DNA from 3 places in the Fretibacterium sp. genome. Region 2 is predicted to be linked to each of the others. Evidence: riboswitches for the same ligand, from Rfam matches in the RefSeq annotation. Region 2 holds a riboswitch; each other region holds the start of a gene.
What was found. A riboswitch is a leader RNA that binds a small molecule or an ion and turns the genes downstream of it on or off. The one in region 2 is predicted to bind cobalamin.
Positions count from the first base shown of each region.

Region 1: another riboswitch for cobalamin. It lies ahead of ACO41U_RS01345 (ABC transporter substrate-binding protein); the one in region 2 lies ahead of ACO41U_RS08885 (ABC transporter substrate-binding protein).
Region 3: another riboswitch for cobalamin. It lies ahead of ACO41U_RS09545 (methylmalonyl-CoA mutase family protein); the one in region 2 lies ahead of ACO41U_RS08885 (ABC transporter substrate-binding protein).

Region 1 is NZ_DBHLDX010000004.1:1,411-16,463, forward strand. It holds gene ACO41U_RS01335 (FecCD family ABC transporter permease) at 1-313, opposite strand, end outside; gene ACO41U_RS01340 (sirohydrochlorin cobaltochelatase) at 332-1,222, opposite strand; cobalamin riboswitch at 1,393-1,568, opposite strand; cobalamin riboswitch at 1,657-1,847, shown strand; gene ACO41U_RS01345 (ABC transporter substrate-binding protein) at 2,054-3,064, shown strand; gene ACO41U_RS01350 (FecCD family ABC transporter permease) at 3,089-4,153, shown strand; gene ACO41U_RS01355 (ABC transporter ATP-binding protein) at 4,150-4,977, shown strand; gene ACO41U_RS01360 (hypothetical protein) at 4,958-5,557, opposite strand; gene ACO41U_RS01365 (type II secretion system protein) at 5,864-6,325, shown strand; gene ACO41U_RS01370 (magnesium transporter CorA family protein) at 6,390-7,373, shown strand; gene ACO41U_RS01375 (TRAP transporter permease) at 7,493-9,505, opposite strand; gene ACO41U_RS01380 (TAXI family TRAP transporter solute-binding subunit) at 9,629-10,642, opposite strand; gene ACO41U_RS01385 (D-2-hydroxyacid dehydrogenase) at 10,933-11,907, opposite strand; gene ACO41U_RS01390 (LamB/YcsF family protein) at 11,952-12,725, opposite strand; gene ACO41U_RS01395 (5-oxoprolinase subunit C family protein) at 12,730-13,752, opposite strand; gene ACO41U_RS01400 (5-oxoprolinase subunit B family protein) at 13,749-14,495, opposite strand; gene ACO41U_RS01405 (RraA family protein) at 14,492-15,053, opposite strand, start outside.
Region 2 is NZ_DBHLDX010000069.1:1-8,794, forward strand. It holds RNA gene ssrA (transfer-messenger RNA) at 264-617, opposite strand; gene smpB (SsrA-binding protein SmpB) at 694-1,167, opposite strand; cobalamin riboswitch at 1,385-1,635, shown strand; gene ACO41U_RS08885 (ABC transporter substrate-binding protein) at 1,804-3,357, shown strand; gene ACO41U_RS08890 (ABC transporter permease) at 3,382-4,371, shown strand; gene ACO41U_RS08895 (ABC transporter permease) at 4,364-5,218, shown strand; gene ACO41U_RS08900 (ATP-binding cassette domain-containing protein) at 5,231-6,100, shown strand; gene ACO41U_RS08905 (ABC transporter ATP-binding protein) at 6,093-6,722, shown strand; gene ACO41U_RS08910 (ABC transporter substrate-binding protein) at 6,799-7,884, shown strand; gene ACO41U_RS08915 (FecCD family ABC transporter permease) at 7,917-8,794, shown strand, end outside.
Region 3 is NZ_DBHLDX010000085.1:467-6,380, reverse strand. It holds partial or broken gene ACO41U_RS09555 (methyl-accepting chemotaxis protein) at 1-1,474, opposite strand, end outside; gene trpB (tryptophan synthase subunit beta) at 2,019-3,191, shown strand; cobalamin riboswitch at 3,293-3,455, shown strand; gene ACO41U_RS09545 (methylmalonyl-CoA mutase family protein) at 3,614-5,758, shown strand; partial or broken gene ACO41U_RS09540 (methylmalonyl-CoA mutase family protein) at 5,761-5,914, shown strand, end outside.

The DNA.
Region 1 (15,053 bases), on a different contig from region 2:
TGTAGGGCTCCGCCAGGGGGTTCGCGAGGATGCCCTGCAGGAGCGCGCCGGAAACGCTGAGCAATCCGCCCGTCCCCAGTGCCGCAAACAGGCGGGGAAGCCGCACGGAGCGGATCACGAGCGCCTCCGGCAGGGAGGCCTCCGCCTCCGGCAGGCGCGGGGACAGCAGATACAGCACGCGGGGAAGCGGGATATCCCACTCCCCCAGCGTGACGCGCCACACGACCGTGCAGGCAAGAGCGAGGAGAAGCGCCCCGCCGACGGCCCAGGCCCTGCGGCTCTGCGCCCTGCGGCAGGCCGCGATCTCAGTCATCGAGGAAACGCGCCCGCGCTACATCATCTCACGGATGCGCTCAACGAAGCTCTTCGCGATGTTCTCGTCCTGTCCCAGCCCAACCAGGTAGGGCGTGATGTCCTTGTAGCCCGCCTTCTTCAGCACGTTCAGCCAAGACTCCTCGTCGTCCGCGCCGGCCAGGTCGTTGTTGGCGTGGTCGCCCGCGACGATCATCAGCGGGGAGATCACCAGCTTGCGGACGTCCTTGTGGCGCTTGAGGGCGCGGATGACGTCCTCCACCTTGGGCTCGGCCTCCACGGTGCCGAGGAAGAAGCGACCGTAGGCGACCTTGTCGAGGGAGAACTGCAGCTGGCTGTACATGGCGTGGGCAATGTGCTCCGGCGTGCCGTGCCCCATGAGGACGATGGCCGTCCCCTTGTCCTTCAGCTGCTTCTCAAAGCGGGTCATCAGGAGCTTGGCCATCTTGTCGCAGTCCTCCACGCCATTGAGGCAGGGGGCTCCAAGGGCGATCTTCTTGAAGCCGTACTTGCCCTTCAGGGACGCAAAGGCGTCCACGACGTTCTGCATCTCGTCGTACTCCTCGCCGGGGATGATGTGCGTCGGCATGACGTACACGTGGGTGAAGCCCTCGTCGTTCATCGCGGCAAGCGCCTGCACCGGCGTCGGCACGACCTCGTTGCGCTCGCGGGCAATCTTGCGGCGGATGATGTTTGACGTGAAGGCGAGGCGGACCTCCGCGTCGGGGAAGGCCTTCTTCGCCGCCTCCACCAGGTTGTCGATGGCGGGACGGGCCTCCGGCATGGACGTGCCGAAGGACGACACCAGGATTCCCACCTTGTCGGGCTTCGCGTCGTCGTGGCCGGACCACGCCGGGGAAGCCGAAAGCAGCGCCGCAGCGACCAGCATTACGCAGACAAACTTGTTCATGACACATACCTCCATCGTGATAAGGATACCCCTGCCCTCGCAGGGTAGAGCGCAGCCTGGCGAAAAGGCGTGAAAAAAGGAGGCACGGCATCGCGCCGGGCCTCCTTCGCCGTATGCGGTTCGCAGTCTGCGTCCTGCAGCAGCACCGGAGGGTTGCCCACGCAAATGCCCATCGGTCCTCGTGCAGGGTCAATATCCTGACTTCCCTTCCTCCTCGTCCGCGCCCTTCCCAAAGGGTTTTCTTCAGTGGGCCTTACCTGCGGACTCGTCCGGGTCACAGTGGCGGGGCCGCGCGGGGTTTGCACCCGCTTCCTGGCCCTGCGACGCCTTATTTAAGGCTATTTAAGCACATCGCCCCTCCGCTGTCAAATCCCTGCGGGGGCCACTGGCGCGGCTTTTATTTTTCCTCCCCTCGTGTTAAGATGACGGCACAGTTCAGGTCAAGGCCGTGCGGCAGCGCGCAAGCGCTCCAAGAGGGAAGGGGGTGCGAGTCCCCCGCAGCTTCCACTACTGTAAGCGAGGACGAGAGGACATCACGCCACTGTTCCGGCAGGACGCCGGGGCGGGAAGGCGTCCTCGAGGAGGAATCGCAAGCCAGGAGACCTGCCCCACGCGCCGCAGCAGGAACTCCCGGGACAGGGGAGCGGCGGCTCTTTTCCAAATCTTTGCGTGTGCGCGCCGAGGAACCCCGTCCGTGGAGGGCGGGGTTTTTATTTTTATCGTGCGCTTCGCGCTTGTTTTTGGAGAAGGGAGGTGGCAGCGGAGAGAGGGTCCGCGGCGTCTGCGTTTTGTCGTTTGCATCACTGTCAGCGAATCAAGGAGGAAATTTTGATGAGAAAGAGATTCTTTGTCTTTGCGCTCTGCGCTGCGGCCGCGCTCCTGCTGGCCTTGTCCCCGGCGGAGGCCGCGCGGACGGCATACCCCGTCACGATCGACAACGGGGATCGGCAGGTGACGTTCGAGAAGGCGCCGGAGCGGGTCGTGACCAACGGCGACGGCAACATCATCGAGCTGATGTTCGCCCTCGACCTGGACGACAAGCTCGCCGGCTACGCGGGCTTCCCGGAGTACGGCGGCCAGGTCGCGCCGGACCACCAGGAGAGGCTCAAGAAGATCCCCGTCGCCGCACCGGGCTACATCACGCTTGAGGTGCTGCTGGGGCAGAAGCCGGACCTCTTCCTGTCCGGCTACCAGTACGGGACGAGCGTTCCGGGTGACACGTCGGCCGGGGCCATCACGCCGGACGAGCTGGAGAAGCACGGCGTCAAGTGCTACAACATCACGGAGTCCCTGATCCGCGTCATGAAAAAGCCCCCGGTGAGCCTTGAGGACACCTACACGGACCTGAGGAACCTGGGCGTCATCTTCGACGTGCAAGACCGCGCGGAGCAGCGCATCGCCGCCATGAAGGAGCGCGCCGCAGCCGTTGAGGCCAAGCTGGCGGACGTGGACACAGCGAAGCCGATCGGCGTCTTCATCTATCAGACGTGGAACGCGCCGGACCAGCCCCCGCGCACGGTGGGCGGCCAGGCCATGCCAAGCGCCCTGATGAAGATGGCGAAGGCCCGCAACGTCTTTGACGACATCGACGACAGCTACGTCAAGGTCACCTGGGAGGACGTCGTGGGGCGCAATCCGGACGTCATCCTGCTCCTGGAGTGCGGAAACGCCAACGGCGCGGAGCGGAAGAAGCTCCTGATGGAGGACCCCGTCCTTCAGGGCGTGAAGGCGATCCAGGACGACCGCGTCATCGTCATGCGGGTTGAGGAAACGTATCCGGGCCCCCGGGCCGTCGACGGCCTCGAGGCTATCGCCCGGGCGCTCTACCCCGACCGGTTCTAGCCGCACCCAGCCTGCGGACCCCTCATGAGCCCTCTCTCCCCCTTCAGGCGGACGGGCGCTCCGGCGCTCGTCCTCCTCGCCCTCCTGCTCCTGACGATGACCTTCGGCGTTTCCATCGGCCCGGTGCCCATCCCCTTCGGAAGGGTCTGGGGTATCGTCCTGCATCAGGTCTTCCCCGACTGGCAGGCCATGGCCCAGGACTGGCCGCAGAACGAGGTCAGCATCGTCTGGCAGCTCCGGCTCCCCCGCGTGATCCTGGGGGCCATCGTCGGGGCCGGGCTGATGATGGCCGGCGCGGCCATTCAGTCGCTGGTGCGCAACTCCCTGGCGGACCCCTACCTGCTCGGCATCTCCTCCGGCGGCTGCGCAGGCGCGGTGGCGGCCATCCTGCTCCTGGGGAAGGTCTTGGGCAGCAGCTACACCGGCCTCTCCACCGTCTTCATCCTGGCCTTTCTCGGCTCCCTCCTGGCCTTCGGCCTCGTCCTTATCATCGCGGCGCAGGGGGAAGGGCTCACGCCCATGCGCATGATCCTGTCGGGGCTCGCCGTCAGCTACGCCTTCACGGCCCTCACGAACTTCATGGTCTACTTCAACCAGCGGAGCGGGGCGGAGAGCGCGATGTTCTGGATGCTGGGGGGCCTGGGCGGCGCGCGGTGGGACCGGCTTCCCATCCCCCTCGCGGTCACCTCGGCCTGCCTCGTCCTCCTCGTCCTTCAGGGGCGCTCCCTCAACGCGCTGATGCTGGGGGACGAGAGCGCGGCGGCGCTGGGCGTAGACGTCCGGCGCTTCAGGCGCTTCCTGTTCGCGCTCACGTCGCTCCTGACGGGAACGCTGGTCGCCGTCAGCGGCTCCATCGGCTTCGTCGGGCTCGTGGTGCCGCACGCCATGCGCATGACCGTCGGCGCGGACCACCGGCGCATCCTGCCCCTGGGGGCGCTGGTCGGCGCCATCTTCCTCATCCTGGCGGACGCCTTCTCCCGCGCGGTCCTGGCGCCCCGTGAGCTCCCCCTCGGCGTCGTGACGGGCTTCGTCGGCGCGCCGTTCTTCATCTGGCTCCTCAGGCGGAGCGGGCGGCAGGGCCGGCCATGAGCGCAAAGCTCGAGGTCGAGGCCCTCCGGTGGGGCGCGGAGGGTCGCCCCATCGTCCAGGGCGTTTCGCTCACGGTGGAGGAGGGCGAGTTCGTGGGCGTCATCGGCCCGAACGGCAGTGGGAAGTCCAGCCTGCTGCGCTGCATCTACCGCGCCAACCGGCCCCAGGGCGGCACCGTCCTCCTGGACGGCCGCGACCTGTGGCGGATGCCGGTGAAGGAGGCCGCGCGGCACGCCGCCGCCGTGCCGCAGGAGATGCCGACGCAGTTCGAGTTCACCGTCCGCGAGATCGTGGCCATGGGGCGTTATCCCCACAAGGGCCCCTTCAGCGGCGCCGACGCACGGGACGAGGAGCTCGTCGAGCGGGCGCTCGATTACGTCGGGATGTCCCCCTGCGCCGACCGGACGTTTGCGTCGCTGTCGGGCGGCGAGAAGCAGCGCGCGCTCATCGCGCGGGCCATCGCCCAGGACGCCGGCCTTCTGCTCCTGGACGAGCCGACGAACCATCTGGACGTCTACTATCAGCTGGAGATCCTGGACCTGATCCGCAGCGCCGGCGTCAGCTGCCTCGTCGTGATGCACGACCTGAACCTGGCCGCGCAGCACTGCGACCGGCTGTACATCATGCACGACGGGCGCGTCGTCGCCGGCGGAAGGCCGCGGGACGTCCTGACGCCGGAGCTGATCCGCCGCGTGTACCGCGTGGAGGCGGAGGTCACGACCGCGCCGGGCGGCGCGCCCCACGTGCTGTTCCTCCGCGCCCTCAAGCCGCAGGGAGCGGAGGATCGGGCCCCCACCCTCCCCTTCACCGGGACACGCGGATGACGCCGCCGCGCCGGTCCTCGCCCGAGTTCCACATCCGCCGCAGGCTCAGCCAGTGCGGCTTGCCGTAGGTGACGGCCTCCACCATCAGGTCGTCCCCTACCTCCTCGTATCCGGCCAGGTTGAACCAGTGCCACTCAAAATCCTCCAGCCCGTCGTCCTGGTGGCGCAGCATCAGGTAGGGGACGGGAAGGCCGCTCCCCAGTTGCTCCCGAACCACTCCGCGCGCCTCCTCAAAGGGCACCGTGCCGGACAACCCCTCCAGGCGCCGGCCGCTGCCGCCGGCGTCGCGCCAGTACTGCGACAGCCCCTCGATATAGATTTCAAGGAAGTCGATCCCGTGGGAACGCGGCGACAGGTAGGGCTTCATGTCCCTGGCGAAGCGGATGAAGTCCTCCCGATTGAGGTGGCGCAGGTCATAGGGGTAGAGGCTCGCGGCGTCCTCGCGGAGCGCCAGGTAGATGCACAGGTCGCACGCCGTCACCGCGGCGCACCCGCCGTGGTACATGTCCCACTCCGGAAACCAGTCCTGATTTCCCCCCAGCCCATCCTCGATTTGAATGTAGTCCAGCTCGTTCTTCATCGTCCACCTCTGGCGCCCTCACGAATTTTTTGCAGCATTTTTTTATTGTATCTCTTTTTTCGTCCTTTTGTCCCCCACGTTCCGGCCTTTTCGCTTCTTCAGTCCCCTGCCGGACGTGCGACGCCTGCCGCCCTCCCCGACCCTTCACCTTCACTGCGCGCTATACTATAATACGAGCGTTCGCCGCGGACGGACGAGGGAGGAGCGTGGAGGCATGGCGGGGGCAGTGTCCTTAGGGACGACGAGTCGGGAGGGTGCTTCGGGGGCGGTCCAGCCTTCCGCCGTGTGCTGTGCGCCACGCGGCGGATGAAGGCTGTCCGCCGCGCGTTCTCGCTGGCGGAGGTCCTGATCGTCCTCGCGATCCTGGCCGCCCTGGGGGGCTCCGTGCTCTCGGTGGGAGCGATCTGGGGAAGGCCGACGGCGGCAAAAGAGGCGGACCGCGCCATGCGGTGGCTCTACAGCGTCGTCGCCAGGGCGGACCTTGCGGGCCGGCCCTTCGACCTGAGGGTCGACGAGCGCGCGCAGCGCCTTCAGGTGCGCTGGGGAAAACCGATGGGCGTGGAGCAGCTCTCCGCGCGCAGCGGCTGCACCCTTCAGCGGGTTGGGGCCGGCGGCGCGACGGGGAACGCCCACTACGCCCCCCAATGGGGGACCTTCAGCTCCGCCCTGACCGTCCTGGTCCGCGACGCGGAGGGGAGACGCCACTTCCTGATCCTGTCGGGGCAGGGGCAGATTCGGACCTCCGCCCACCCCCCGGCCGCGAAGTGAGGGCACGCCAGCCCCGATCGGGGCGCCCCGTCGGGCGCGCATCTAAAAACAAGGGGGGAGCCAAATGATCTCGGTCCTGAGGACGAACACCAACCAGAAGAACCCCGGACACGAGGACCTCAGCCTCGACACGCTGCGCCACGGAAGCTGGATCAACCTGGTGGCACCCACACGCCAGGAGCTGGAGGACGTGGCGCGTATCGCCTCGGTGCCTCTCGACTTCCTCACGGCGGCCATGGACGCCGAGGAGTCGAGCCGCATCGACGTGGAGGAGGCGGACGAGGACAGCGGGTGCGACACCTCGCTGCTGATGGTCCTCAACATCCCGAAGCACCCGAAGAGCTTCAGCTTCGACACGCTGCCTCTGGGCATCGTCATCACGGAGTCCGCCTTCATCACCGTCTGCCTCGAGGAGAACGTGATCCTGCCGGGAGCCTCCGGCGGGGTCAGGGGCTTCTGCACCTGGAAACACACGCGGTTCCTGCTGCAGATCCTCTACAGGACGGCGGGCGCCTACCTTCAGTACCTGAACGAGATCAACCGCATGTCCAACAGCATCGAGCAGGCCATGCGCCAGTCCCTGCAGAACGAGGAGCTGTTCCGTCTGATGGACCTGGAGAAGGGACTGACGTACTTCACGGGGTCCATCCGCAGCAACCGCGTGGCCATCGACAAGCTGCTGCGCGTGCTGAAGAACCCGCAGTATCAGGAACTGGTGAAGATGCGGGAGGAGGACGAGGACCTGCTGGAAGACGTGATCGTGGAGTACGATCAGGCCTACGACATGGTGCGCGTGTACAGCGACGTGCTGGGCGACACGATGGACGCCTTCGCCTCCATCATCTCCAACAACCTGAACATCGTCATGAAGTTTCTGGCCTCCGTGACGATTATCCTGGCCATCCCCGCTGCCGTCTCCAGCTTCTGGGGGATGAACGTGCGGCTGCCGCTGATGGACAACCCCAACGGCTTCTTCTGGGTCTCCCTGATCGCCCTGTTCCTCAGCGTCGTGGCGACCCTGTGGCTCTGGAGGCGAAGGATGCTATGAGGCACGGCCCTGTCCGGATGGGGAGGACGGGACGCGGGACGAATTGGGGCGCAGAGGAGCCGCTTGGCTCCCTGCGCCCCAATTCGTCCCTGAGCTTCAAAAAAGTCGTGGACCGGCCTTCAGCGCGCCCTTCGGGTGAAGATCCAGACGGCGGCCAGCAGGGCCAGCCCGACCGCCGTGACGGCGGGCCACACGGAGAGGACCAGCACTCCCGCGACGCACAGGACGAGGCGCGTCGGGAGGTTCAGCGGTCCGTTCATGTACCCCATCCACATGCTGGCGAAGGCAACGACGGCGGAGACGCCGCTCAGGAGCCCCCAGCCGACGGCAGCCGGACCGCCCCGCATGAGGAGCCCCGGATCGTAGCAGAAGGCAAAGGGCACGACGTAGGCCATAAAGCCGAGCTGCATGGCGTGAAAGCCGGTCCTGTTCGGGTCTGCGCCGGCGATGGAGCTGGCCGCGTAGGCTGCCAGGGCGACGGGGGGCGTGATGTTGGAGATGATGGCGTAATAGAAGACGAACATGTGCGCGGCGATGGGCAGGAAGCCCAGCTTCACCAGGATGGGCGCGCCCAGGGCCGCCGCCAGGATGTAGGCGCCCGTGGTGGGCAGGCCCATGCCCAGAAAGGTGGCGATGAGCATCACGAGCACCAGCGCCAGGAAGGGCGTGTCCCCCGCAAGAGAGATGATGAAGCCCACCAGCTTGCCGCCGATCCCCGTCAGGGACACGGCCCCCAGCACGATGCCCGCCGAGGCGCAGGCCACGCACACCAACGGGATGCCCCGCGCGCCCCTCTCCACCGCGTCGATGACGTCGCGCACGTTCATGCCGGGGTTGAACCTGGAGGCCACGAGGAGGAAGGCGCCGATCAGGACGAAGAGCAGGTTGGCGTTGACCTTCGCGACGAGCTCGGGCCGCAGGGCCAGGAGCGCCGCGAGGGCCGCGGAGATCGCCGCCGCGACGCAGGCGGAGCGCTTCTCCGAAGGCGTGCTGTCCGGCCTGAAGTTGAAGAACGCCACGAACCAGGCCAGCCCGATGCCGATCAGGGCCGCCCTCATAGGGGTGTAGCCGGCCAGGAGGAACGCCACGAGGCCCACCAGGGGCGCGATCATGTAAAAGCGTTTCAAGACCTCGCGCTTTGAGGGCAGCTCGTCGGGGGAAAGCCCCTTGAGGCCCCTCTTCAGCGCGCGCAGGCGCACCATGACGAAGAGCGCGCCGTAGTAGAGCAGGGCCGGAAAGAGGGCCGCGATCATGACGTCGCGGTACGGCACGCCGAGGAAGGACGCCATCAGGAACGCGCCCGCCCCCATGATGGGCGGCATGATCTGCCCGCCCGAACTGGCCACGGCCTCCACCGCTCCGGCGAAGTAGGGAGCGTAGCCGATCTTCATCATCAGCGGAATGGTGAAGGTCCCCGTGCCGTAGACGTTGGCCACGGCCGAGCCGCTGATGGAGCCAAAGAGGCAGGAGCTCACGACGGCGATCTGCGCCGGTCCCCCCGGCGTGGCGCCGGTGAAGGCCTGCGCCACGCTCATGAACCAGTCCCCCGCGCCGCTCTTCTCAAGGAAGGCACCGAAGATCAGGAAGATCATGACGAAGGTGGCGGAGACGCCCAGCGGCATGGAGAAGATGCCCTCGTCCGTCAGAAACAGTCCCTCGACAACCTCCGAGTAGGAGAACTGGAAGCCACGCATCAAGCCCGGCAGCTTGTAACCGTAGAGCATGTAGACGGCGAACAGCCCCGCGATGAGCGACAGGGGCAGCCCCACGATGCGCCGCGTGCCCTCCAGGAGCAGGACGACGAGCAGCGACCCCAGCACGAGCTGCGTCGTCGTTAGCGGGTCGATCTGCTGGATGCGCTCCGTGATGGCGGTGTAGTTGATCATGGAGTAGAGCCCCGGCGCAGCGGCCAGGGCCGCGAGGGCCCAGTCCCAGAGCGGCACGCGGTCCATCGGCGAGCGCTTCGTCATGGGGTAGAGCACGAAGGCCAGCGGCAACACCCAGGCCAGGTGGATGCTGCGCTGAAGGTAGGCCTCGAAGTTCCCCGCCGCCGCCGTGTAGAGGTGGAACAGCCCCATCAGCAGCACGTAGAGGTAGACGAACGTCCTCGTCCTTCCGCTTAACTTTCTCAAGGTATCATCCCCGTTCGGCGGGCGACGCCCCCGACAGGGCGGCCCCGCAGAAAATTTCGGGAGAGGGGAAGAACGAGCGCTCTCCCCCTCTCCCCTTCGGCCCCGACTCGGACGCAGGCCGCGCTATTTTGTCACGGTCTTCCAGAAGGCCTCGGAACCAGGGTGCGACGGCACCCGCGCCGGAACGGCCGCTGCCGGGTCCAGCTCCTCCATGTCCTTCACGGCCGCGACGAGGGAGTCCTTGTGCTCCCACAGGGCACGGTTGAGCTCGGACACCAGGGAGTCCGGAAGGTCCCTGCGGATGACGATGCAGGTGTAGTCTCCAACGGTCTTGACGGGCTCAGCCCCCTCCGGAACGGCCTTGTAGATGCCGGGGTCGATGGTGAAGGTCTCCGTGCCGTAGGCGGCGGACAGTTTGTCCAACGCCTCCTGCCCCACGGGCAGCAGCACGACGTCCAGCTTGCTCTCGATGTTCATGACGATCGAGGCGATCTTGCCCACGGAAAACGCGAAGCAGTCCAGGTGGTTGTCCGCCAGGAGGTCCGCGCCGCCCTCGTAGGAGGCGTACTCCACCGTGCCACCCCACTCCTCGAAGGTCTTCTTGTAGTCAAATCCATACCCCTTGTCGAACAGGGCTTTGACGATGAACTCCGACGACGTGCCGGGCTTCAGCGTGGCGAAGCGCATCTTGAGCTTCTTGTCGATCACGTCCCCAAGGGACTTGACGCCGTTCTTCTCGGCGAAGTCCCGGCGCATGATGAAGTAGGTGTACTGGGTATAGAGGTTCGCCATGATGACGGCGTTTTCCATCTTCTGGCCCCTGGTGAAGTCCACGCCCCCCTCCTGGGTGGCCGCCCCGACCATGGAGGTCACGGAGAAGCCCAAGTCCCCCTTGGCGTTGTTCGCGTTCACGATGTTGGCGACGCCACCGCCCGAGCTGCTGGTGGTCTGGGGCAGGCCCGCGCCCGTCCACATGTCCGCCAGGGCCGTGCCCAGCGCAAACCAGTTGCCCCCAGGAGGTCCGGCCATGAAGCGCAGTTGGTCGGGCCAGCCGGCCTTATCGGCACCGGCCGCCGGCCCCACGGCAAGGGCCAGGGTGGCCAGGATCAGGAAAGCGAAACGAAAAGACCTTTTCATCGTGCGATCTCCCCTCTCTCTCGCGCGGCGACGCGCGCGCCTTTGCCGAAGCGGCCCTCCCTCCTCCTGCGGGGACTTTCGCCCGCGGGGAAGGCTGGCCCGAACGGCACCAACGGATGGAATCGACAGCATCAGGATAAAGCGTTTCTATTTTATCACAGTGTGGGCACACGCCGGACCTGCGGGCTGCTCCGATGACCCGCTCAAAGGCGACAGAACGCGGGGGCACCCGCCGAAGCAGGCGTCCCCGCGCTGCAATATCCCGTCCTGTCAGTATTTTAAAGGATACGTCACAGCCCGTTGACGACGTTCACCGGCCTGCCCTCCAAATAGGCCTTGACGTTCGAGACCGTACACTCCATGATGCGCCGCCTGCTCTCGATGGAGGCCCATGAGATGTGGGGCGTTATCACGCAGTTCTTCGCTGACAACAGGGGGTTGTCGCCGCGTATGGGCTCGCTCGACACGACGTCCAGGGCCGCGCCGCCCACCTTGCCGCTGTTCAGCGCGTCGGCAAGGTCCTGTTCGTTGACGAGCTGGCCGCGCGCGTTGTTGACGATCAGCACGCCGTCCTTCATCTTTGCGATCGTATTTCTGCAGATGAGGCCGACGTTTTCGGACGTCAGGTTGCAGTGCAGCGAGATTGCGTCGGACTGGGCGAGGAGTGCGTCCAGCTCGACGTACTCCGCTATCCTCCTGCCTGAGTCGTTTGGGTAGAGGTCGTAAGCGAGGACCTTCATGCCCAGCGCCCTCGCGATCGCGCCCTCCCGCTGGCCGATCCTGCCAAAGCCGATGATCCCGATCGTCTTGCCGTCGAGCTCGATCTGCGGGGTCTCCCAGTAGCAGAAGTCGGCGCAGCGCTCCCACCGGCCCTCGTGGACCGTCTTGTCGTGGAGCCCGATCCTGTGGCAGAGCTCAAGCAACAGCGCTATCGAGAACTGGCTGACCGAGGCCGTCCCATAGGCGGGGACGTTCGACAGTGGGATGCCGCGCTCCTTCGCGTAAGCCGAATCGACGACGTTGTAGCCGGTTGCGAGCATGGCAATGAACTTAACGTTCGGACAGGCGTCGATGACCTTCTTCGTTATCGGCGTCTTGTTGGTCAGCACGATCTCCGCTCCGCCGATGCGCGCAATGGCCTCGTCTTCATCGGTCAGGCTCGTGCGGTCATAGACCTTCAGCGCGCCAAGCTTCTCCAACTCTCCCCAGCTCAGGTCGCCGGGGTTTTCCGTGTATCCGTCGAGGACGACGATTTCAGGGGACATGGAATCGGAACCTCCGTTCTTTTTCATTATCTCTTAATATTATCTTATATTGCTGCTCGGCCTTGGAAATTGCAGACCGCTATCCCCTCGCGCTCAAAGGCTTTGCGGATTTTTCTGACGAAATCGAGAGCCTTCGGACCGTCGCCGTGCACGCACAGCGTGTCGCCCTTGATCTCGAGCTCGCGGCCGCTCAACGCCGTCACCCTTCCCTCCTTGACCATGCGGATGCACCTCGCGATCGCGACGTCCTCGTCGGTGATCATCGCGCCCGGCGTCTTGCGCGGGACGAGGCTCAAGTCATCCTGGTAAGCCCTGTCCGCAAAGATCTCGGCCTTTGCGTCGAGCCCCGCGCTCTCCGCCTCCTCGCCAAGGACCGCGCCGGCGCAGTAGTAGACGATCAGCGAATCGTCCACCTCGCGCACGGCCTCGCAGATCGCCCGCGAAGCGTCGCGGTCGTACTGGCAGAGATTGCCGAGTGCACCATGTGGGGCGACGTGCTGGAGCCTCATCCCTTCGGCCTCCACAAACGCCTTCAAAGCGCCGATCTGATATTTCATATCGTTCTTTATCTCAAGGGGGGAGAGCGCCATCTTTCTGCGTCCAAAGCCCTGGAGGTCGGGATAGCCGGGGTGCGCGCCGACCGCAACGCCGCACTCCCTTGCCATTTTTACCGTACGGTCCATCACCATCGGGTCGCCGGCGTGGAAGCCACAGGCGACGTTCGCCGAGGTGACAAATTTTATCACCTCCTCGTCGCCGCCGATGGTGTACGCTCCGAAGCTTTCACCCATGTCGCTGTTCAGGTCTATCCGAAACATCGCTTCAGTCCTCCTTTCTTTCGATGGTGACGATGTACGCCCTGCCGTCCACGGTGACCTTGAAAGAACGCCGCGCCGGACGCCTGGAGCCCTTTTCAATCCTCGCAGCCAACGCATCCAGCTCACGGCGGCTCGCCTCGGCCAGGCGCTCCGCCTCCTCGACGCCCGTTTTCACAAAGCGAACCACGTCGCCCGCCTTGCACTGTCCGAGGACCGGCAGGTCCACGGTGATGACGGTCGCTATCTTCGCGTAGCCTCCGACGGTCTGGTGTTCGGCCATCATGACGATCGGGTCCCCGGAGGTCGGCACCTGGACGGATCCGAACACGATGCCGTCCGAGATGATGTTGCCGTCGGTAACGTGTCGAATCTTCGGCCCCTCGAGTCGGTAGCCCTGCCTGTCGAAGTCCGCTCCAATCGTGTAGCGCGAGCTCAGGAACGTTACGATCCCCTCTTCGGTGAACCGGTCGTCCTGCGGCCCCAGGATCACCCTCAACGCGCGCTCTCCGGTTGGGATCGGTTCCGGATCGGCGACCCGGCCGGACAGGTCGGGCAAGCAGGCGATGTCCTGCCGCAGGCCGACCTCGTCCCCCTGTCTCAGCCTGCGGCCCCTGTACCCGCCAAAGCCCTTGCCGACCATCGTGCTCCTGCTGTTCATCAGGAGGGGGACGTCCAATCCGCCCGCAAACGCCAGATAAGCGCGACATCCGACCCCAGCGGCGCCCAACCTCAACGTATCGCCGGGGCGCACGGCGAAGGCGCGGTAATTGAGAACCGGAGTGCCGTTCAGGAGCGGGCGCATATCGGCCCCGGCAATGGCCACGACCGCGTTCTCGGTGAATGAGATCGAGGGCCCGATCACGGTTGCCTCAAGACAGGCCTCGTTTTGATCGTTGCCGACCAGGACGTTGGCGATCTCAAACGATCGTCTGTCCATCGGACCTGACGGCGAAACGCCGAACGCTTCGTACCCGAACCGCCCGCCATCCTGGACCGTGGTCAAAATTCCTCCATTCTCGATGATCACGGGGTCCCCTCCTTCTCGTATGTCCTGCAGACGTACTCGGAGAGCTCAACTCGGCGTTTGATGTCGAAGTACTCGTCGCGACCGATCGGGATATGGCGGATCCATTGTCCAGCCTTCAGCAGAAAAGGATTTTCCCTGCGATAGTCACAGGCGAGAACCGGCGTTGTCCCGATGATGTTCCAGCCGCACGGCTGGTCGAAGGGGATTATGTTGCTCAGCGCGAGCTGAACGACAATGCTGCCTCCGTCGATGCGCACGCGCGGACTCTCGCGGCGTTTGAAGGAGAACGGATTCTCGAAGCGCGCCGTGTACGGGTGCCCGGGGGCGAAGCCCAGCATGTAGACGAAATAATCGCTGCCGCTGTGTATCTTCACGATCTCATCGACCGTCTTGCCCTCAATCCTCGCTATCTCCTCTATGTCGGGCGCAAACTCCGGGTCATAGATCACCGGGATCTCTGTGAGCACCGGCTTCGGAAGCGTCACGCTCTCTAGGTTCGCAAGGCTTTGACCTAAGAACTCCCTTACCGCACCACTCTTTACAGTGCAGGGATCGTACTGAACCAGCAGGGAGCGATAGGCCGGGGTCAACTCGCGCATCCCGACGAAAGGGCGCCGTTCGAGCGAGAACGTCAGCGAACGGACTTTGGCGTTGGTCTCGATTCCAATCTCGTTCTCGAACTCAACGAGGACTGCGGAATCCCCTGCCTGTTTTATCGCAATGTCCTGCATCTTTACGCTCAATCCACAAACTCGAAGCCGACTTCCCTGAGTTTTTCGTCTACCCACGGGCGCGGCCATCCGCTTCCGGAATGGATCCCCTCGAGCTGGCGAGCCTCCCCGGCGTTGTACTCGCGCGCTTTTTCAGCGATCTCCCTGGCGATTTCCGGGGGCACGACGATCACGCCATCTCCGTCGCCGATGACGATATCGCCGGGATTGATGACGACGCCGGCAAAGGAGACGGGAAAGTTCATCTCGCCCGGACCGTTCTTGTAGGGGCCGTTGGGCGTTACGCCCTTCGCGTATACCGGAAAGTCGAGTCTCGCGAGAGCGCGGCTGTCCCGAACGCAGCCGTCGATGATGATCCCCGCAAGCCCGCGGCTCTTGGCGTAGCTGCTCATGATCTCGCCGCACACCGAGCGACTCATGCTGCCCTTGTTCGCGAGGACGATCACATCGCCCGGCTCCGCCATGTCGAGGGCCTTGTGAAACAACAGATTGTCGCCCGCCGGAGCGTTGACGGTGAACGCCACGCCAAGCAGGCTGACGTTCGGGTTCAACGGATAAACGCTCGCGTCC
Region 2 (8,794 bases):
TCTTCATTGGGCTCATGGGCCTCTCCACTTTCGAGCTCATTCAGGTAATGGACAAGGGATTGCAGGTTTTCCTCCGAAAGCGCGTGGATGCGGCGGTACAGGTTTTTTCGGGTCTTTGCGTTTTCCATGTGGGCCACGTTCATCTTTCCCAGCTCCTCTCGCTCTCCGCTCTTCTGTTACCAAAAGGGCCTTTCCTTCTGTTGGGAAAGGCCCTTCTTTAAAATTAACCTCGACATGCCAAGCATTGAGCCGAGGATTCCTTCTGGTGGAGGCGGGGGGAATTGAACCCCCGTCCGACGTGGGCCAGCGTGACAGCGCTACAGGCTTAGTTTTCTTTTAATTGTCGTCAAAGGTGAGGCAGAAAACGGCCTTCCTTCTTCCAAGACCTCTGGTCTTTTTCACCCCAGCAAGATCCGACTGTGAGCGAAGCATCTGTCTAAAATGACGTCTCCGGCGAGCCAACAGACGAGCTCATCCTTCGACGTGGCAGGCCTAAGCCGCCAATGCGTAATCGTTATCGACGTTTATTCGTCTGCCCGAATGTTTAACGAGGATTACGGACATAACTCGACCTGCTCTGTCAGGCACTCCACGCGCCGTCGAAACCTGTCGCCCCCAATAAAACCGGCTTTATCATAAACTTCCCGACAACACGAACGGCGAGCCGCCAGCATGACGGGAAGAGCCGTCCTCTCAATCGTACCGCCCGTTGCGCCTCACCGCACGCGCCATGTCCCGCTTCGCGTCCCGGTCCGCAATGGCGTCCCGCTTGTCGTGTGCCGTCCTGCCTCGCGCCAGGGCCAGTTCCACCTTGGCTCGCCGCCCCTCCTTAATATAGACGGAGAGAGGGACCAGCGTCAAGCCCTTCTCGCGGACCCTGCCCTTCAACCGCAACAGTTCGTGGCGGTGGAGGAGCAGCTTACGCCGTCGCTCCGGCTCGTGATTGTAATACGTCCCCTTCTCGTAGGGGGAGATGTGCATCCCCACCAGCCAGAGCTCTCCCGCTTCCAGGGAGGCGTAGGAATCCTTGAGGTTCAGGTTCCCGGCGCGGACGCTCTTGATCTCCGTCCCCGTCAGGACGATCCCGCACTCGAAAGCGTCAACGATAAAATAATCATGCCTTGCCTTACGGTTCTGGGCCACCGTCTTATTCGCCTTCTCCGGCATCTCATCCTCCTCCCCAATTTCATTTAGCTCTTTATTCTATCACACAATCTTGCATTGACAAGAGGCTTTTCTTTGTAACCCCGCTGTCCGTTCCCGCTTCAGGCCAAACGCCCCAAAAACGGGAGGACATGCCCCCTGAGCCACGACGGGCAACTGGCGGCCTTGTTGATTTTTTGAGGACGTTCCATTAGAATGACATATTGTATCAAAAGGCTGTTTGTATATGGAAATGTGTCATCGTCCTCCCTGTCCGACGCGCGATACGGTGGGGACGGTGTAGATGGAATGGGGTGAGAGTCCCCGCGCGGCCGGCACTGTAAGCGTGAGCCCATGCTGAAGCGTCTCTTCGGGACGCCATGACGAACGTCAGTCACTGCGGCATCAGGCCGTGGGAAGGCAGGCATCGGGCGCTGGGGGTTCTCCCCCTGGATCGCAAGTCAGGAGACTTACGCATTTCCTCCGGAGGACGTTGGCCCCCTGCCCGGGGCGGACGTCTTGGCGCGTAAAAACGGACGCGCCGACCTTCTCGCTTGCAGAAGCGCAGAGGGCCGGCGCGTTTTTTCTGCGGCGCACCCAAGGTGCGGGCTTGCTGCCCGCAAGAGTTTTTCACTATTTTGGGGATTTTGGGAGGCAACGATGAAGAGAACGGTTTTTGCGGCGCTTTCCCTGGCGATGGTGCTCCTCTGCGGCACGGCCATGGCGAAGGACGAGATCGTCGTGTCGGGCGGCGACAACGCGGTGGCAGGGAAGTTCGACCCCGTCCGCGGGTATGGCGTCTGGGCGGTCGACATCTTTCATTGCCACTTGCTGAAGGCCGGCAGGGACAACCTGCTGGAGAAGGACCTGGCGACGGACGAGAAGGTCAGCGAAGACGGGCTGAAGTACACGTATGAAATTCGCGAGGATGCGAAGTTCGCCGACGGCCACCCCCTGACGGCGGAGGACGTCGTCTTCACGTTTGAGAGCACGAAAGCCGCCGCGTCGGCCGCGGACCTCTCGATGATGGAGAGCGTTCGGGCGATCGATAGCCGCACGGTGGAGTTCACGCTCTCCCGTCCGTGGTCGTTCTTTCCATACATCCTGAGTTACGTCGGCATCGTGCCGAAACACGCTTACAAGGAAGGGTACGGCGACATGCCGCTGGGCTCCGGCGCGTGGCGCATCGTGGACTTCCAGGTCGGGCAGCAGATGATCCTGGAGCCCAATCCGCACTATTACGGCAGGAAGTCCCCCTTCAAACGAGTGACGATCCTTAAGGTGGACGACGACGCCGCGCTGGCGGCAGCGAAGTCGGGACAACTGGACTTCGTCTTCATCCCGGCGGAGTTCGCGGCCGCAAAACAGGAGGTTCCGGGCATGAAGCTCCTGACGTTCGACACCTTCACCTCGCTGGCGATCAACCTGCCCGTCATCCCCGAAGGGGTCGGCTCAGGGGATGAGAGGGTGGGCAACAACGTGACCTGCGACCCGGCCATCCGCCGCGCGCTGAACGTCGGCATCAGCCGCCAGCTTCTGGTGGATCAGGCGCTGAGCGGGATGGGGAAGCCGTCCTTCACCATTGGCGGCGGCTGGCTGCCCTGGGCCTCGAAGCGGACGTTCGAGGACGGACGCCTGGAGGAGGCAAAGAAGATGCTTGAGGAGGCCGGCTGGGTGGATTCCGACGGCGACGGCATCAGGGAGAAGGACGGCCTGAAGGCGGAGTTCACGGTCAGGGGCCGCAGCAACGACATGCCCCGCTACAACGTGGTCGTCGCCGTGGCGGAGAGCGCCAAAGCGCTCGGCATCCGCATCGTCCCCCAATCCGCGCCCTGGGTTGAAGCGCGCCACGCCCGCGCCACGCCGACGTGCTGGGCGATCGGCTACCCCAGCCCTTCGGACTTCTACCTGTATTACCACTCTTCGCAGATCAACAAAGGCGCCATCGGCAATCCGCCCTCGTACTCCAATCCGGAGGTCGATGCGTTGATCGACAGCGCGCTGCGCGCCACGAACCGGGATGAGAGCGACAGGCTGTGGCAGCAGGCCGAGGAACTGGCGGACGCAGACGTGCCGTTCCTGTACGTTGCCTGCCCCCAGGACAGCTACCTCGTCCGCGACGGGCTGACGATACCGCCGCTTGGAAGGGTCAAGCCCAGGAACCAGGGCCGGGCGGGGCTGGAGAACCTGAACGAGTGGAGCTGGAGCGAATGATTCCAGGGGGAAGGAGAGGGGTTCGTGAGTAAGGGATTCGCACGGTACGTCGCGGGGTCTCTCGGGCGGCTGCTGCTCCTGCTCGTGTCCTGTTCCGCGCTCAGCTTTTTTCTAGTCACGGCGTCGCCCATGAAGGCAGTCGATGCCTTCCTCGGCGAGGTCAACGTTTCCGAGGAGCAGCGGGCCCATATCGAGGAGCAGTGGGACCTGAATCGACCGCCCCTGGAGCGCTACATCAAGTGGGCGGCGGCGGCCCTGCGGGGCGACCTCGGACAGTCCATAACGCATCACAAGCCGGTGTCGCAGGTGCTGGCGGAGCGCTTCAAGGCCTCGCTGCTTCTGATGGGCACGGCCTGGGCGCTGTCCGGCGTCCTGGGCCTGATCCTGGGGATCGTCGCCGGCGCGTGGCGGGGCGGTTGGCCGGACAGGGTGATCAAGACCTTCAGCCTGCTTCTGGCCTCGACCCCGGCGTTTTGGCTCGGACTCTTGATCCTGATCGTGTTCGCCGTGCAGCTGCAGTGGTTCCCCCTGGGGCTCTCCATCCCCATCGGGCGCGTGGCTGCGGAAACGACGTGGGCCGAACGGCTGCACCACCTCGCCCTCCCTGCGTTGACGCTGTCGATCACCGGCGTGGCAAACATCGCGCTGCACACCCGGCAGAAGCTGATCGACGTGCTGGACAGCGAATACGTCCTCTTCGCCCGCGCCCGCGGCGAGGCGCTGTGGCAGATCATCCGGCGCCACGGCCTGCGCAACATCGCCCTGCCGGCGGTCACGCTGCAGTTCGCCTCGGTCAGCGAGATATTCGGCGGCTCCGTGTTGGCGGAGAAGGTGTTCTCCTACCCCGGCCTGGGCAGCACCGCCGTCGAGGCCGGACTGCACGCGGACGCGCCGCTCCTGATGGGCATCGCCCTCTTCAGCGTGCTCTTCGTCTTCGCGGGGAACCTGGCCGCGAACGTCCTCTACGGGTTGATCGACCCGCACATTCGGGAGGGGGAGAAAGCCCATGGCTGAAGCAGCCGTCAAGGCGGTGCGCGGCCCGTGGCTGAATCGCCGCCGCAGGACGCTCTGTGCGATTGGGCTGGGGGCTATCCTCCTCGCGGGGATCTTCGTCTGGGGATCGCTCCTTGGCCCCGGCGACTATGGCCCCAACTACTCGGCGCGGTACGTCGCCCCCTGTGCCGACCATCCCTTCGGGACCGACAGCCTGGGGCGCGACATGTTCTTTCGCGTCGTCGCGGGCCTGTCGCTCAGCATCCGCATCGGCCTGATGGCTGCGGTCATCAGCTCGGTCATCGCGCTGGTCCTGGGGAGCCTGTCCGCCGTCTTCGGCGGCTGGGCGGACTCCGTCGTCAGCTACTGCGTTGACCTGTGCATGGGCGTGCCACACCTGATCCTGCTCATCCTCATCTCCATCGCCGCCGGAGGAGGCGCCGCGGGCGTCATCACGGGCGTCGCCGTCACGCACTGGCCGAACCTGACGCGCCTCATCCGCGCGGAAATCCTCCAGATCCGCTCCGCGCAGTACGTGCAGGTCGCGCGGAAGATGGGAAAGGGTCCGCTCCACATCGCTCTGCGGCACATCGTCCCTCACGTATTTCCACAGTACGCCGTCGGCCTGATCCTGCTGTTTCCGCACGCGATCCTTCACGAGGCCGGCATCACGTTTCTGGGCTACGGCCTGCCGCTCGACACGCCGGCCATGGGCGTCATCCTCGCGGAGTCCATGCGACACCTGGCGGCCGGCATGTGGTGGCTGGCGTTCTTCCCCGGCCTGGCGCTGCTCCTCGTCGTACAGCTTTTCGACGTCGTAGGCGACAGCCTGCGGGTGTTCGTCGACCCGCACGCTGCGAGGGAGTAGGGGGGACTGGAGATGGGCGAATTGAAAGACAGCCTCCTGAGAGTGTGCCACCTGGCCGTGAGCTTCGAGAGCTACGACACGCACCTTGAGAGGGTGGACTACTGCGCCATCACCGACCTGAGCGTGTCGTTGGAGCGTGGAGAGATCCTGGCCGTCGTTGGGTCGAGCGGCTCCGGCAAGAGCCTGCTGGCTCACGCGGTGCTGGGGATCCTGCCCGACAACGCGCGCGTTCGCGGCGAGATGTTCTACCGCGGCGCGGTCATGACGGACGGGATGAAGTCCCGCCTGCGCGGGCGGGAGATCGCGTTCATCCCACAGTCCGTTGCCTACCTCGATCCGCTGATGCGCGTGGGAGACCAGGTGTGCGGCACGGCGGGGGAAAGCGCTCGGGAGAGGCAACGGGCGGCCTTTCGTCACTTCAACCTGAAGCGCGAGACGGCGGATTCCTATCCCTTTCAGCTTTCGGGCGGAATGGCCCGGCGCGTCCTCCTGTCCACGGCGTTCGTCGCCGACCCGGAGCTTCTGATTGCGGACGAGCCGACACCTGGACTGGACCTGGAGCTGGCCATCGAGGCGCTGAAGGACTTTCGCGTCATGGCGGACCAGGGGAAGGGCATCCTCCTCATCACGCACGACATCGATTTGGCGCTTGGCGTGGCGGATAAGGTCGCGATTTTCCACGAGGGCCGCGTCGTGGAAACCGCCGCGGCGGCGGCCTTCAGCGGGGACGGCGCCGGCTTGAAGCACCCTTACAGCCGCGCCCTGTTTCGGTCTCTGCCCCAGAACGGGTTCTCCCTGGAGCGCTGCCCCGCGTGCGGGGCAAGCGAAGCGACGTGGGACGTGGACGAGGAAACGATGAGGTGCAGGTGCAGCGATGCTTGAGGTCAAGAACGTCGGGTTTCGTTACGGGGGCGGACCGTGGGTCCTGAAGGACGTGAGCCTTAAGGTCGCCGATGGGGAGCGCATCGCCATCCTTGGCCCCAGCGGCTACGGCAAGAGCACGTTGGCAAAGCTCATGGCCGGGTACGAACGCCCCGCGGAGGGCACGGTGCTGTGGAACAGTGCCCCGCTGCCCAGGCGCGGCTACTGCCCCGTTCAGTTGATCTACCAGCACCCGGAGCGGGCGCTCAACCCGCGTTGGAAGATGCGGCAGTCCCTGTTCGAGGCCGGAGCGCTGGACGAAGGCGTCCTGCGCGAGATGGGCATCCGGCCCCTGTGGTACGATCGCTGGCCCATCGAGCTGTCGGGCGGCGAGCTGCAGCGCTTCTGCGTGGCGCGCGTCATGCGGAGCGAAACGCGCGTCTTGATCGCCGACGAGATGACGACGATGCTGGACGCCTTGAGCCAGGCGCACATTTGGCGCTTCGTGCTGCATTACGCGGAGCGGCATGGCATGGCCGTGGTGGCGATAACGCACAACCGCGCTCTGGCGGAGCGCGTCGCGGACCGCATCATCCACATTCCAGAGCTGAATCACGTGCAGGTGGACCGCAGCAGCCTGTGACGTTGCCTGCGCCCCCGGTGCGCGAGGCGCAGAACGGATCGGGGAGGTATATTTTATTTTTAAGGAGGGCAACAGGTTGAGGTCTTTCAAGAGAGGTTTTTTGGCGTTTTTGTGCTGTGTGCTGTGCGCGCAAGGCGCGCTGGGCGCCGAGTTCGTCAAGTTTGTGGACGACAGCGGGCAGGAGGTGACGGTGCCGCGCTCGCCGGAACGTGTTCTCATCACGTCCATCATGCCTTTGACGAGCGTGTACTGCCTCTATCGCGGCGGCATTACAGGATTGATCGGCATCTCAGACGGCACGAAGGTGGCGGCACGGTACTCCTACCTTGCAAAGATGTTTCCGAAAATCCTCGATATTCCTTCCGACTTCATGAAGGGCGGCGAGGTGAACGTCGAGGAAGTTCTGAAGTTGAAGCCGGACGTCGTGTTCTACAACGCTGCGCGTCCGGAGGAGGGGGAAGCCTATCGCCGCATCGGGCTTCCTGCCGTGTGTTTCCGCACAGAAAAGTATCATGGCGACCCGCTGGGGACGATTGCCGACTGGCTGGGCTATCTTGAAAGGATCTTTGGCGCAGGCGAGGGAACGGCGGGCGTCGCGGACTATGGCGCGAAGACGCTTGAAATGGTGCGGGAGCGCCTCGCTGCGGCGGGCGACCTCAAGCGCCCCAAGGCGGTTATCTTTGCCGGCTACAGCGGAAACCAGCTCGTGGCGTCGGGCTCGAACCACTATTCCGAGTTCTATCTGCGCGAGTGCGGGGCGGTGAACGTAGCGGCGGAGATTGACGGCCAAAAGGGCGTCAACCTCGAACAGGTCTACGAGTGGGACCCGGAGGTCATACTGATCAACAATTTCTGCCCCTATGTGCCTGAGGATTTCTACGAGAACAAGATCGCCGGCTACGACTGGGGTCTGGTAAGCGCTGTGAAAAACAAGCGCGTCTACAAGTTTCCTCTGGGCATCTATCGCTGGTATCCGCCGTCCGGCGACACCCCGCTCTGCATCCTGTGGGTTGCCCAGCAACTGCATCCGGAGCTGTTCAGCGACGTCGATATCGCGAAGGAACTTAGGGATTACTATCAAAAATTCTACCACTACGAGCCAACGGACGAGGACATCGCCAAGATACTGCACCCCGGACGCGAGGCCGCCATCTTCAACTGATGGCTCTATCTTCAAGGAGGGCAGGCGCGCTTTTGCTGCTTGCCCTTCCCCTCTTGACGGCACTCCTTTGCCTCGGCGTGGGGCGGTACTCCATCAGCCTGTGGGAAACGCTCCACGTCCTCTTCTCGCCGCTGACGGGAGAAAAAGTCGACGCCATGCAGTTTGCCGTAGTGTTCAAAATTCGCCTGCCCCGCATCCTGCAAGGCGCTTTATGCGGTGCGGCGCTGGCCGTGTCCGGCGCAGCCTTTCAGAGCTTGTTCAACAATCCGCTGGCGGTGCCAGACACGCTTGGCGTGGCCAGCGCCGCCTCCTGCGGGGCCGTGATCGCTCTGATGCTTCGCTGGAACCTGCTGGCCGTGCAGGCAACGGCTTTGGTCTTCGGCTTGATCGCCGTGCTCCTGACATGGGCGGCGGCAAGGATTCGGAGACAGAGCACGATCGTGATGATCGTGCTGGCCGGCATCGTCATCTCCGCGCTGTTCGACGGATTGCTCTCGCTCCTGAAATACGTCGCCGACCCCGAGGAAGCGCTGCCGACCATTACCTATTGGCTGATGGGCAGCCTGTCGGCCTCCAACTACTACACGCTGGCGCTTGGAACGCCGATGATCGGCGCCGGGCTTTTGACTATATTTCTGCTGCGCTGGCGACTCAACATCCTCTCCCTCGGCGAGGACGAAGCGCGTTCCATGGGCATTCACCTGAGAGCCATGCGCTTCACGGTCATCTTTGCGGCAGCGGCGATGACGGCTTCCTGCGTTTCGATGTGCGGCAAGATTGGATGGATCGGCCTCCTGATCCCGCACCTTGCGCGCATGGTCGGCGGCGGCAGCAATCAACGCATCATCCCCCTCAGCCTGTCGTTCGGCGCAGCGTTTACGCTCTGTGTTGACACGGTGGCGCGGAGCGT
Region 3 (5,914 bases), on a different contig from region 2:
TGGAGCTCACGAAGCCGGAGATGGCCTCCACCGACTGCGCCAGGTGGCCGATCTGCTCCATCGTTTCCTCGGACTTCTCCTCAGCCAGCTTCATGCCCTCGACGATCCGCCCCACGCTGTGAACTCCCTCCGTCGTCCCGGTGCTGACGGTGGCGGACTGGGAGGCGCCCTCCGTGGCCGCCTGGGCGCTCGACTGGGCTCCGGACGCCACCTCGCCGATCGCCGCGTTGATCGACTGAAGGGCAGAGGAGCTCTCGCCCAGCAGGGTGTCCGACTTGCCCATCAGCCCGCCGACGCTCTCCATCGAGGCCAGCAGGTCCCCCGATATCTTCGCGAGCTCCTCGGACTGACGCGAGTTCTCGGCCACGCCGGTCCGGATGCGGGAAACCACCTCGCCGATGGAGCCCGCCGTCCGATTCAGCATCCCCGATATCCTGGAGAACTCATCCTTGCCGGAGTCGTCGAAGTGGGTCGAGAGGTCGCCCGCCTCCAGCTCCTCCATGAGGTCGGTCATCCGGCGCACGGAGCGCGTCATACCCCGAATGATGCAGAAGAAGGAAACTCCGACGATGATCAGCGGCGTGACCGCGACGCCCAGCAGGATCAGGAGCAGGGTCTTGAGGATGCCGGAGATCACGGAATAGGGGAAGAACGCGCCAAGGTAGAGGTCGTACCCCACAGGAGCGTAGAACATCAGGCGCCGCTCACCCTCGTGGGTGTACTCGGTGACCCCGCTCTCGCCCGCCGTCATCCGCCGAACCGTCTGGCGGACGCTTTCCGGAGAGGCCGGGTCCGTCAGGAGGTTGGTCTTCATGACCTGCTCCTTCTTGGGGGAGGCGACGATCAGGCCGTCCTTCCGGATCAGGACCCCGGAGCCCTGGCCGAAGACCTTCAGGGCCGCCGTCTGCGAGCTGATCTGGTCCACGTCCAGGTCCGCGCCGACGACTCCCAGGAGCTTCCCTGCGTCGTCCCGGACGGCGACGGCCATGGTGATCCCAAGGCTGTTGGTCGCTGCAATGATGTAAGGCTCTGAGCAGATGACCTCGCCGTCCCTGGCCGCGACCGCGAGCTTGTACCAGGGGCGAGTCCGGGCGTCGAAGTCGTCGGGGGCCTTCCAGCCGCCTCCGTCCGCAAAACGGCCGTCCGACTCATAACCCCAGAACAGCTCCTTGATGCCGTTCGGCCTGTTCTTGGCCAGAAGGGCGGCGGCGGCCCGAGCCACCTCGTCCTTAGAAACCGCCTCGAAGTTCACGAACGCATACCGCAGCGATTCGGCGGAGGCCGAGAGGACCGCGGAGGATCGGGTCAGGACGCCTCGAAAAATCTGGGCCGATTGGGATACGCTCTCCACTCCGGCCCCCTTCAAAACGGAGGACAGCGTTGAGCCGCCCCAGAGGTAAACGACCCCGATCATCAAGAACAACACCAGGAAAACCGCCGCGACCGTCCCCAACATCTTGCTCCGAATCGTCATCTTTTCGTCTCCCTTGCTAAGCAAAAAACCGAACAAACATCCCATAGTGCCATAGCACAAACGCACAAACCCGGAGGACCGCTCCTGCCGGACGCTCTTCCGGCTCGCCAAAACGCCTGCCCTCCGGGATGGAAAAACAACTTTGTTAATTATAATACGCAACCCCAAAGATCGGCAATACCTCTGAAAAACTCTTGACAATCTGTTGAGGGGATGCTATTTTGTTAATAATCAAAGTTTAACCCCACTTTTGGGGAGTACGCGAGAGCGAGGACGAGAGCTAATGAAACGCGACGGAGAGGCCTCAGCGCAGGTTCGGAACAACGGGATGTGGTGGTGGCAGCCTTAAGCTGCCCTCTGTCCGCGCGCGTTGAAGAAGAAAGCGCTTTAAGGGCCGGAGGGAATCAACCCTCCGGCCCTTTTGTATTGTGAGAGCGTCACAGCCCGGGGCCGACCTTTTGGCCCCGGGCTTTTTTGTATCCCAAAAATTTTATACTTTATTCAGGAGGAGATTGCAATGGCAAACGACGTCGAGAGAAAAGCGATGGTCACGGGGTTCTTTGGGGAGTACGGCGGGCAGTTCATCCCCGAGCCTTTGAAGAAGCGCTTGGACGAATTGGACGAGGCCTTCCGGGACGCGATGGCGGACGAGGCGTTTCAGGAGGAGTACCTGGCGCTCCTCAGGGACTACGTGGGGCGTCCCTCGGCGCTGACGGAGTGCCGCAACATCTCGAAGGACCTGGGCGGGGGGCGGCTCTTCCTGAAGCGGGAGGACCTGAACCACAGCGGCGCGCACAAGATCAACAACTGCATCGGGCAGATCCTTCTAGCCCGGCGCATGGGGGCGAAGCGAATCATCGCTGAGACGGGCGCGGGGATGCACGGCACGGCCTCGGCCATGGCCGCCGCGCTCTTTGGCATGGAATGTACCGTGTACATGGGAGCCCTGGACATGGAGCGCCAGAGCCCTAACGTGGAGCGTATGCGGGCCATGGGGACCCGCGTCGTGGCGGTGACGGAGGGGCAGCAGACCCTCAGGGAGGCGGTGGATAAGGCCCTGTCCGTCTACGTGGAGGAGCCGGACACCTTCTACCTTTTGGGCTCGGCCGTCGGGCCGCACCCGTACCCCTCCATCGTGCGGGAGTTCCAGAGCGTCATCGGGCGTGAGGCGCGGGAGCAGTTCCTGAAGCGCGAGGGGCGCCTGCCGGACTACGCCGTCGCCTGCGTCGGAGGGGGCAGCAACGCCATCGGGCTCTTCTCGGCCTTCCTCGACGACGCGGAGGTCCGGCTGGTGGGGGTGGAGCCGGCCGGCCGGGGGACGGACCGACTGGGAGACCACGCGGCGACGCTGGCCTTCGGGACCCCGAAGGTCTTTCAGGGGTTCAAGAGTTACGTCTTGGCGGACGCAGATGGAGAGGCCGCCCCCGTCTACTCGATCTCCGCGGGGCTCGACTACCCCGGCGTGGGGCCGGAACACGCCTGGCTGAAGGACACGGGGCGGGCCCGTTACGAGAGGGTGACCGACGAGGAGGCCCTCGCCGCGTTCCGGACCCTCTGCCGGCGGGAGGGCATCCTGCCGGCGCTCGAGAGCAGCCACGCGCTGGCCTGGGCGCTGCGCCTCCTGCCCACTCTCGGCAAGGACAAGACGGTCCTGGTCAACCTGTCGGGGCGCGGGGACAAGGACTTTCACTCGATCCCCGAGGCGTACAGGAGCTGATTTTCAGAATATATTCTGCGCGGAGGCAGGCCCCCTGCCTCCGCGCTTTTGCCCTTTCAGGGCGCCCCGAAGTCGCAAACCTACGTTATAATACAAAAGTTAACGAAAATTTTTTCTGCGGTTGCAGGGAATCCGGTGCGAAACCGGAGCGGCCCGGCCACTGTAATCACGACGAGCCCGCAGGTCAGCCACTGCCGCAAGGCGGGAAGGCGCGGGCGAAGGATGAGTGAGAGCCAGGAAACCTGCCGGGAAAGACCTTCCCCTTCCGCGTGGAGGCGGGCGGCTTGTCGTCCTGTCGTGCCAGGGTGCGGCGGGACCCGGATTGCGTTGGGCAGCGGAGCTGCCGGACGGGACGTCTGTCCTGTCCAAAGACCTTGGGGCGGTGCAGGACCGCGCCGTCGCCAGAACGGGAGGAATCGCATATGAGCAATGCAAAAGAACCGGGGGCGGGGGGCCAGACAGCTGCCGCGCACCTTCCCGACGTCGCCTTCGACGAGTTCACCCCTCTGAGCTACGAGGCGTGGAAGGAGGCGGCCACCGCGGCCCTGAAGGGCGCGCCCTTCGACAAGAGGATGTTCACCAAGACCTACGAGGGCATCACCCTGAACCCGATGTACACGGCGGAGGACACGGGGGCCCTGAGGGCCGCGCGCACCTACCCCGGTTCCTACTCCCTGAGGGGCAACGAGGCCTCCGGCAACCTGAAGCGCGCGTGGGAGATCGTGCAGTTCTGCGATGAGGCGTTGCCCCAGGAAGCCCACCGGAACCTGCTCCACGAGCTGGAGCGCGGGGCCACCTCCGTCGCCTTCCGCCTGGACCCTCGGACGGAGGCGGGGCTGGATGCCGACGCGCCGGGGACGGACGGAGCGGGTGTCTCGCTCTCCACGCTGGAAGACGTCGAGGCCCTGCTGAAGGGCCTGCTGGACCGACCCCTGGCGATCTATGCCGGGGCCTCCGCGGCACCCCTGCTTGGCTTCGTGGACGCGCTGGCCAAAAAGGAGGGCGTCGCCCCAAGGACGCTTTCGGGCTGCGTGGGGGCGGACCCCATGGGCTGCCTGCTGGCGACGGGAGGCTTGCCCGCGCCCCTGGAGCAGCTCTGGGACGAGATGGCGGAGACGATCCGCTGGGCCGAGGCCGCCGGCTCCCCGCTGCGCACGGTCCTGGTCCGCGGCAGCGTGCCGCATGACGGCGGTGCGGACGCGGCCCAGGAGGCCGCCTGCGCCATGACGGCCTCCATCGAGACCTTGCGCGCCATGCTGGCGCGGGGCATCTCGGTGGAGCAATTCGCCCGCCGGCTGCGCTTTGAGTTTTCGCAAGGGGCCAACTTCTTCATGGAGATCGCGAAGCTGCGCGCCGCGCGCATCGCGTGGGCTCAGATCGCGGAGAGCTTCGGCGGCGGCGAAGAGGCCCGGAAGTCCCAGATTTTCGCCCGCACCTCCCGCTTCACCCGAACGGTGTACGACCCCTACGTCAACATGCTGCGCGGTGCCACGGAGGCGTTTTCAGCGATCGTGGGCGGCGTGGAGGGGCTGACCGTCGGCTGCTTTGACGAGGCGCTGCGGCCAGGCTCCGAATTCTCGCGCCGCGTGGCCCGCAACGCCCAGATCATGCTTCAGAAGGAGTTCAACCTGCGGGAGCCCATTGACCCCGCGGGAGGTTCCTGGTATCTGGAGGCCCTGACGGACGAGCTGAGCCGCAGGGTCTGGGCCAAGCTTCAGGAGATCGAGGGCCGGGGCGGCTTCCTGGAGAGCGTCAAGGCGGGCGTGCTGCAGGAGGACGTGGCCGGGACCCTCGCGAGCCGCTGGAAGAACCTGGCGAAGCGCTCCGACCGCGCCGTCGGCACGAACATGTACCCCAACATGAGCGAGCCCCTGCCGGAGTTCGGGTCGCCGGACTGGGAGGGGCTAAGGGAGGAGCGTCTGCGGGCGCTGAAGGGCGCCCGGGGGGCGCGGGACGACGCCGGGGTGAAGAAGGCCCTCGAGGGGCTGTCGGGCGACGGCCTGATCGGGAAGGTCGCCGCAGCGGCCGAGGCCGGCGCCACGCTGGGCGAGGTACGGGCCGCGCTGGCGGGCGGGAGGGGCGACGTCGCGGCGGAGCCCGTACGACCCCACCGCTGGACGGAGCAGTTCGAGGAGCTGAGGGCCAGGACGGAGGCCTACAGGGCGCGGACGGGTGATAACTTCCGCGTCTTTCTGGCCAACATGGGGCCCATCCCCCAGCACAAGGCACGGGCGGACTTCATCTCGAGCTTCATGGAGGTGGCCGCCTTCGAGATGCTCCGCAACGACGGCTTCGAGACGCCGGAGGCGTGCGCGGAGGCCGCCGCCGCGAGCGGTGCGGAGATCGCGGTGATCTGCTCCACGGACGCCACGTACCCTGAGGTGGTGCCGCCGCTGGCGCGGGCGATCAAGGAGCGGGCGCCGAAGATGGGCGTCTACCTGGCCGGAGAGCCGGCCCCGGAGTTCAAGGACGCCTACGTCGAGGCCGGCGTGGAAGGCTTCATCAGCGTCCGCTCGAACTGTCTTGAGACTTTGTCCGGATTTCAGAAGATGAAGGGGATGTTCTAAAGATGTCCGTATCGTATAAAAACCCGGATTTTACGCAAATTTCGCTGAACTGCCCCACTTCCGGCCCGGACTTTGACGAGGCGGTCTGGAGCCGCAACTTCAAGGCGGAGACGGGGTCTGAACCCGAGGCGATGACGACCCGCACGATGGAGCAGA